Regions from separate parts of the Bacillus sp. MT94 genome, predicted to be linked through region 2. Evidence: riboswitches for the same ligand, from Rfam matches in the RefSeq annotation. Region 2 holds a riboswitch; each other region holds the start of a gene.

Region 1 (2,324 bases), on a different contig from region 2:
AGCAACTGCCAGAGCATTTTCGCTATGACGCTCCATTCGTAAATGCAAAGTCTCTAAGCCAATATTGCTAATATATGCATTGAATGGGCTCATACAATTTCCATAATCTCTTAATAGTTGAACACGTGCTTTCACAATATATGCTGCTGCACCAAAGTTTTGAACGTAACTTACACCGTGATAACTTGGATCTGGTTCAACAAGCTCAGGATATTTTCCATTTGTCCAATCAAAGTTTCCACCGTCAATTACAATACCGCCTAAAGAGCTCGCATGCCCATCGATATATTTAGTCGTAGAATGAACAATAATATTTGCCCCATATTCAAACGCTTGGCATAAATAAGGAGTTGCTAATGTATTATCAACGATAAAAGGTACCTCTAATTCTTTAGCGGCAGCTGAAAATTCTTTGAAATTTAAAACATTCATCGCTGGATTTCCTAATGATTCTGCATAGATAAGTTTCGTCTTATCGTTAGCAAGTGCCGTAATTTCATCTGCCGTTAAATTTGGATTAAAGAACGTAACATCAATGCCAAGCTTACGTAAACTCACCCCAAATAAATTAAACGTTCCCCCGTAAACAGTTGAAGAGCAAAGTAAATGATCCCCACTACTACAAATATTTAAAACTGCGAGCATAATAGCTGCTTGCCCAGAAGCCGTTGCAACAGCTCCTACACCGCCTTCTAAATCTGATAACTTCTGCTCAAATGCGGCTAGAGTAGGGTTTCCAATACGCGTATAAATATATCCTTCTGCCTCTAAGTTAAATAGAGCTGCTAAATCATCCGAAGTATCGTATTTATAAGTTGTGCTTTGATAAAGTGGTAAAACACGTGGTTCACCATTCTTTGGCGTATAGCCACCTTGCACACAAATCGTTCCTTTTCCCCATGATTCTCCCATCTCTCATTCTCCTTTCTTTTATACAAAATAAAAAACTGCCCCTTTCCTGAAAACAAGAAAGGAGCAGTTTGAAAACACGCTCTAAAGGCTCTTTCTTATCTCTCAGGATTACTACCTGCAGGATTTGGCACAATTCCGTTATACGGCTGTTGCCAAGGTTTCATCGGGCCTGTCCCTCCACCTTTTCTTGATAAGACTATGCAATTACCGTTGATTTTATAGCAATAATTTCCTAATGTCAAACAGTTTTTCTGAATGTTCTAAAATAAATGTTAACAGTTTCATATAAAGCAACAAAAGAAATATATTCTAGTCTATTTCAAAAAAGACCTTTAAAAAACTCAAATCAGTCTATAAAATTAAATAAGTAATTTAACCTATAAATTCAAATTCTCTAAAATTCAGCCTATATGTTGAATAGGCGGTCCTCTCAAAAAGATACTATATATATTCAATCCATTTTCCACTAGTATATTTCACTTTTTCCCTACTGAGATTTACATAACGGAGGTATAACATGACAAATAAAAAAGATATGCAGTACATACTTGCTCTATATGGCATTCTTCTAGGATCTATAGTAGGAGCTACAGTCTGGTTATTTTTAGTCACAATAAATATTGGAATCCACTTTATTTGGGGATACTTGCCTGAAGTTCTCTCTTATCCCTCTTATTACACCCTTTGCGTAACAATAATTGGCGGGGTCCTCGTTGGTCTATCACAAAAATATTTCGGTATATATCCACGCCTTATGCCTGAAGTGATGACTGAATATAAAAAAACTGGTCGAATCGAATATCGCTTTGTCCATCAGGCTACTTTAACAGCGATTATTGTTTTAATTTTCGGAGCTAGTCTTGGTCCAGAAGCCGCACTAGTTGGAATTATAGGCGGACTGTGCACATGGGTAGGGGATCGCTTTACATTTGCCTTAAAGGGTATGAATGAGCTAACCGAGATTGGAATTGGCGCTACTTTAAGTGTCATTTTTAACGCACCATTATTCGGTTATTTAGCACCGAATGAAAATGAGGGGGAACAAATTGCTGCTTTTTCTAAAGGAAAAAAGGCAATTGTATACTTAGCTACTACTTTCGCAGGTTTTTCTGTTTATTTACTACTGAGTAAACTCGATAATCGTGGATCCTTTATTGTTGATTTCGAGGAAGGTGCACTTTCTTTCAATGAATGGATCGCATTTCTTCCACTTGCTAGTATCGGTGCTATAGTTGGTTTCTTTTATTTCAAGTTAGAATTCACATTAGAGAAGTTAATTCACCCTTTTAGGGAATACAAGCTGACACTCGGAATTATCGGTGGCATTTTATTAGGAATTGCAGGAACTTTTCTTCCGTACACATTATTTTCAGGGGAACATCAATTAAAAGAGTTAGTTGTTGAATGGAGCC
Region 2 (2,324 bases):
TTTCTGGATCTAAAGCGCTCGTTGCTTCATCACTTAATAACACTTCAGGCTCATGTGATAGTGCACGTGCAATTGCAACGCGCTGTTTTTGACCGCCAGAAAGTTCACTTGGATAAGCATCTTTTCGATTGAAAAGATCGACAATGCGTAAATATTTTTCTACCCTTTTTTTAATTTCCGCTTTTGGAATGCCAGCAAGGCGTAAAGGTAATGCAATGTTTTCATAGATGGTAACAGTTTTAAGTAAATTGAATCCTTGAAAGATCATTCCGATTTTTTGTCTCGCTTTTGCTAGTTCTTTTGTCGATAACGTTGTTAAGTCTTGTTCGTTTACAATGATATTTCCTGTCGTTGGTTTTTCTAATAAATTTACACATCGAATCAATGTGCTTTTACCAGCGCCGCTATACCCAATGATTCCAAATACTTCGCCTTTTTCTACTTTAAGGGAAGTAGACTTAAGAGCCTCAACAGTCCCTTTTTTTGTTGAAAATACTTTGGATATGTTTTTTAATTCAATCATTATCGTCAGCTCCTACCAAGATGGTAAAACTGAACCATCAAATTTTTTCTCGATAAACTCTTTTACTTCTTTAGATTGATAAGCTTTCTTTAATTTGTTTACAACGGCATCATCTTTATTTTCAGTACGAACAACGACCCAGTTCACATATGGTGAATCTTTTCCTTCGCGGAAAATAGAATCTTTCGCTGGACTTAATTTTGCACCTAATGCAAAGTTTGTGTTAATTGCAGCTGCTTTCACTTCACTTAGTTGCGTTGGTAATTGAGATGCCTCTAATTCGACAATCTTTAATTTTTTTGGATTTTCAATTACATCTTTTGCAGTCGCTTTTTCTGTAGCCTTTGGATCAACTTTTAAAACCCCTGCTTGTTCAAATAATTTTAAAGCTCGCAGTTCATTCGTTGGGTCATTTGGTACAGCAATTGCATCGCCCTCTTTTAAGTCTTTTACATCTTTTATATCTTTAGAATATACGCCCATAGGGAATGTTACTGTTGAAAATACTTCAGCTAATTTCATATTGCGTTCAGCTTTAAATACATCTAAATACGATTTTGTTTGGTAGCTATTTACATCAAGGCTTTTTTCATCTAAAGATACGTTTGGCGCTACATAATCATTAAATACTTTTATATCAATTTCGAGGCCATCTTTTGCGGCAACTTCTTTTACCTTTTCAAAAATTTGTTCATGCGGCCCACCTGTTACACCGACAGTAATCTTTTTCTCGTCTAATGCTTTTACCTCTTTATCTGAACTCACGCTACATGCGCCTAATAATAATACTGCTCCGCTTACAATGCTTAATAATACCTTTTTCATCTATAAATCCCCCTTCATATACGTTCCAAAATAAAAAGCACCTCCCAAAAATAAGAGAGGTGCCGAATAGACGAAATAGATTCCTCTCTTATCTTCCAAAACGAAAACTCGTTTTGCAGGAATTAGCACCTTAGCTTATACGTCATAAGCTCGGTTGCCGGGCATCATCGGGCCAGTCCCTCCGCCACTCTTGATAAGAGTATGTGTATGTAGTTTTGAATATGGTACTAATAGTAAATCGTACAAAAAAAATTGTCAATGATATTTTCAGAATATATTTTATTTTAAGGTAATTGAAACGTTTCCTTTCTTATGGCCCATTTCTACATACGTATGGGCTTCTACAACTTCTTCTAATCGGTAAGTTCTATCAATAACAGGTTTTAGCTTTTCTGTTTCAGCTAGTTGTTTTAGTAGATTCATATCTTCTTTACTGACCTTTGCCATCATTCCGTTCACAGATACATATTTTCCATTAGGCATTAATGCATCTGTACAAAGAGACTTTTTATATTTTCCAACTGCGTCAAATATAATATCGTAGTGATCGCCCCGCTTAGTAAAATCTTCTTTCATATAATCAATTACGTTGTCTGCCCCTAAAGCTGTTACTAAATCGAAATTCGAACTACTACAAATGGCTGTGACAGTCGCCCCGAAGTATTTAGCAAGCTGTATGGCAGCTGTCCCTACTGACCCAGAGGCGCCGTATATAAGTACTTGTTGCCCTTTTTTTATCTGTCCTTTTCTAAGGAAGTGCAATGCTGAAGTTCCGCCAAAAGGAATAACGGCAGCTTCTTCATATGTCACATTGGTAGGTTTTAATGCTATTAATCCACTTTCATGCACGCATGTATATTCCGCATAACCACCAAGGTTTAGTTCTGTTAATGCAAAAACTGGATCTCCTTTTTTAAATTGTGTTACATCTGATCCAATGTCTTCGATTTCACCGGATAACTCTACGCCAAGTATA
Region 3 (2,324 bases), on a different contig from region 2:
ATATTTCTTGGGAAATATGTCGAGATGCAGGGTGGATACAGTATTTGTCGAGCGAAAATAACAGGATTGCTCTTTAGTGAGAGGGAATGGTATGTAATAGAAAGTGATATGAAGGATGTGATTTAGGGTGAGATTATATTCTTTGCTTCAATCATTTGTAAATTACGCTAATGGTCAATATCATTTAGAACCACTTTTAAGACAAGAAGAAAAAACTGTTAATTTCCGCTTTAGAGATGAAAGTTGTTCGTTACAAATTTCAAGAGATTATATAGAGCTGGTACATGAGGAAAGAGGAACGGAACAAATCATTTGCTTAGACGAAAAGGATATAGAACAATTGGTGAATGGAAATGTACGATTGCAAATGTTAATGAATGATGGACGTGTACAATATTCAGGAACGTACCGAACGATGTTATTAGTGGAATCGATGTTTCATATATGTAAACCGATGTCAGTAGGTGCTTAAAATTCTGAAGTTTCATTTTTTGCGAAAATTTCTGTTGACATGGTGAGCGTATATTGATACAATTCAATTCATAAAATATAGACAATTTCATAAATTTCAAATCAGACGAAAATTGAATCTGATTTCTCTTATCAAGAGAGGTGGAGGGACTGTGCCCTGTGAAGCCCGGCAACCGTCAACTTATGTTGAAATGGTGCCAATTCCTGCAAAGCGAATGCTTTGAGAGATGAGAGAGAGGGATAATGTTGTTATATACGCATATAAACCTTTCTGCTTCTCTAAAGCAGAAAGGTTTTTTTATTGTTTGAATGTGGAGGACATTCAAATAATAAAAGTAATGATAACAGTGGACTACACGCATTAAAAATAAAAAATTGCGGAGTCGACCTAAACAAAAAAGGGGTGAACATCATGATTCTATTAGAGAATGTAAGGAAAATATATAAGGCGAAAAGCGGTGATGTCACTGCTGTAGATAACGCCAATTTAAAAATAGAAAAAGGCGAAATATTTGGTGTTATCGGATATAGCGGCGCTGGGAAAAGTTCTTTAATCAGATTGTTTAATCAGTTAGAGAAACCGACTTCTGGCCAAATTACAATTGCGAATCGTGTCATATCAGCAATTACAGGAAGTGAACTTCGTAAGGCAAGGCAAGAAATCGGAATGATTTTTCAGCACTTCAACTTACTTTGGTCACGAACTGTACGTGAAAATATAGAGTTTCCACTTGAAATTGCAGGTGTTGATAAAACGAAGAGAAGAAAACGTGTTGATGAATTAATTCATCTTGTTGGATTAGAAGGAAGAGGAGACGCGTACCCATCTCAGCTGAGCGGGGGACAAAAACAACGCGTTGGGATTGCAAGAGCATTAGCTAACAACCCACAAGTACTTTTATGTGATGAAGCAACGTCAGCTCTTGATCCAGAAACGACAGATCAAATTTTGGATTTACTATTAGACATTAATAAGCGCCTTGGTTTAACAATTGTACTCATTACACATGAGATGCACGTAATTCGAAAGATTTGTAATCGAGTGGCGGTAATGGAGAGAGGAAAGATTGTAGAAACGGGTCCAGTACTTGATGTATTCCGTAATCCGAAGCAAGATATTACGAAACGATTTGTACAGCAGTTAACAGATTCTGAAGATACAAATGAAACGATTGAAAGTTTAATTGAAAAATATCCAGATGGAAAAGTGATTCGTTTGCAGTTTATCGGTGAGGCTGTAGAAAGACCAGTGCTTCAACGATTGATGCAACGCAGTGATATAGAAGTTAGCATTTTGCAAGGAAATATCGCACAAACGAATAACGGTTCTTACGGTAGTTTAGTTGTTCATTTAAATGGTGAGGAAACAGCGATCCAGCAAGCAATAGAAGGAATTCATCAAGATCAAGTAGAGCTGGAGGTGATTGCACATGGATAAGTTACTTGCAAATGTTGATTGGAATCAAATGTTAGAAGCAACTGGTGAAACGTTATATATGACGGCAATCGCAGCTCTTGCGACATTTGTTTTAGGACTAATTTTAGGATTGTTACTTTTCATGACAGCGAAAGATAATTTATGGGAAAACAAATCAATTAATACGGTGATTGGAGCATTCGTAAATATATTCCGTTCTATACCGTTCATCATTTTAATTATTTTATTAATCCCATTCACAAAGATTCTTCTTGGAACAATTCTTGGAGCAAGTGCAGCGCTGCCAGCTTTAATTATTGGGGCGGCACCATTCTACGCGAGAATGGTTGAAATCGCACTTCGCGAAATTGATAAAGGTGTAATTGAAGCTTCAAAAGCAATGGGAGCAAAAACAAGCACAATTATTTTAAAAGTA

The links. Region 2 has a riboswitch for S-adenosylmethionine ahead of AC1Q51_RS26440 (MetQ/NlpA family ABC transporter substrate-binding protein). Riboswitches for the same ligand answer to the same signal wherever they lie in the genome.
Region 1: linked by a shared signal. The riboswitch ahead of AC1Q51_RS17660 (bifunctional O-acetylhomoserine aminocarboxypropyltransferase/cysteine synthase) and the one ahead of AC1Q51_RS26440 (MetQ/NlpA family ABC transporter substrate-binding protein) in region 2 are both predicted to bind S-adenosylmethionine.
Region 3: linked by a shared signal. The riboswitch ahead of AC1Q51_RS15665 (methionine ABC transporter ATP-binding protein) and the one ahead of AC1Q51_RS26440 (MetQ/NlpA family ABC transporter substrate-binding protein) in region 2 are both predicted to bind S-adenosylmethionine.

The regions. Positions count from the first base shown of each region.
Region 1 covers NZ_JBXAEZ010000004.1:493,914-496,237, forward strand. The annotation lists gene AC1Q51_RS17660 (bifunctional O-acetylhomoserine aminocarboxypropyltransferase/cysteine synthase) at 1-912, opposite strand, end outside; SAM riboswitch class I at 1,005-1,109, opposite strand; gene AC1Q51_RS17665 (chloride channel protein) at 1,430-2,324, shown strand, end outside.
Region 2 covers NZ_JBXAEZ010000011.1:68,003-70,326, reverse strand. The annotation lists gene AC1Q51_RS26445 (methionine ABC transporter ATP-binding protein) at 1-523, opposite strand, end outside; gene AC1Q51_RS26440 (MetQ/NlpA family ABC transporter substrate-binding protein) at 536-1,348, opposite strand; SAM riboswitch class I at 1,434-1,548, opposite strand; gene AC1Q51_RS26435 (NAD(P)-dependent alcohol dehydrogenase) at 1,628-2,324, opposite strand, start outside.
Region 3 covers NZ_JBXAEZ010000004.1:85,927-88,250, reverse strand. The annotation lists gene AC1Q51_RS15670 (hypothetical protein) at 128-472, shown strand; SAM riboswitch class I at 598-705, shown strand; gene AC1Q51_RS15665 (methionine ABC transporter ATP-binding protein) at 884-1,909, shown strand; gene AC1Q51_RS15660 (methionine ABC transporter permease) at 1,902-2,324, shown strand, end outside.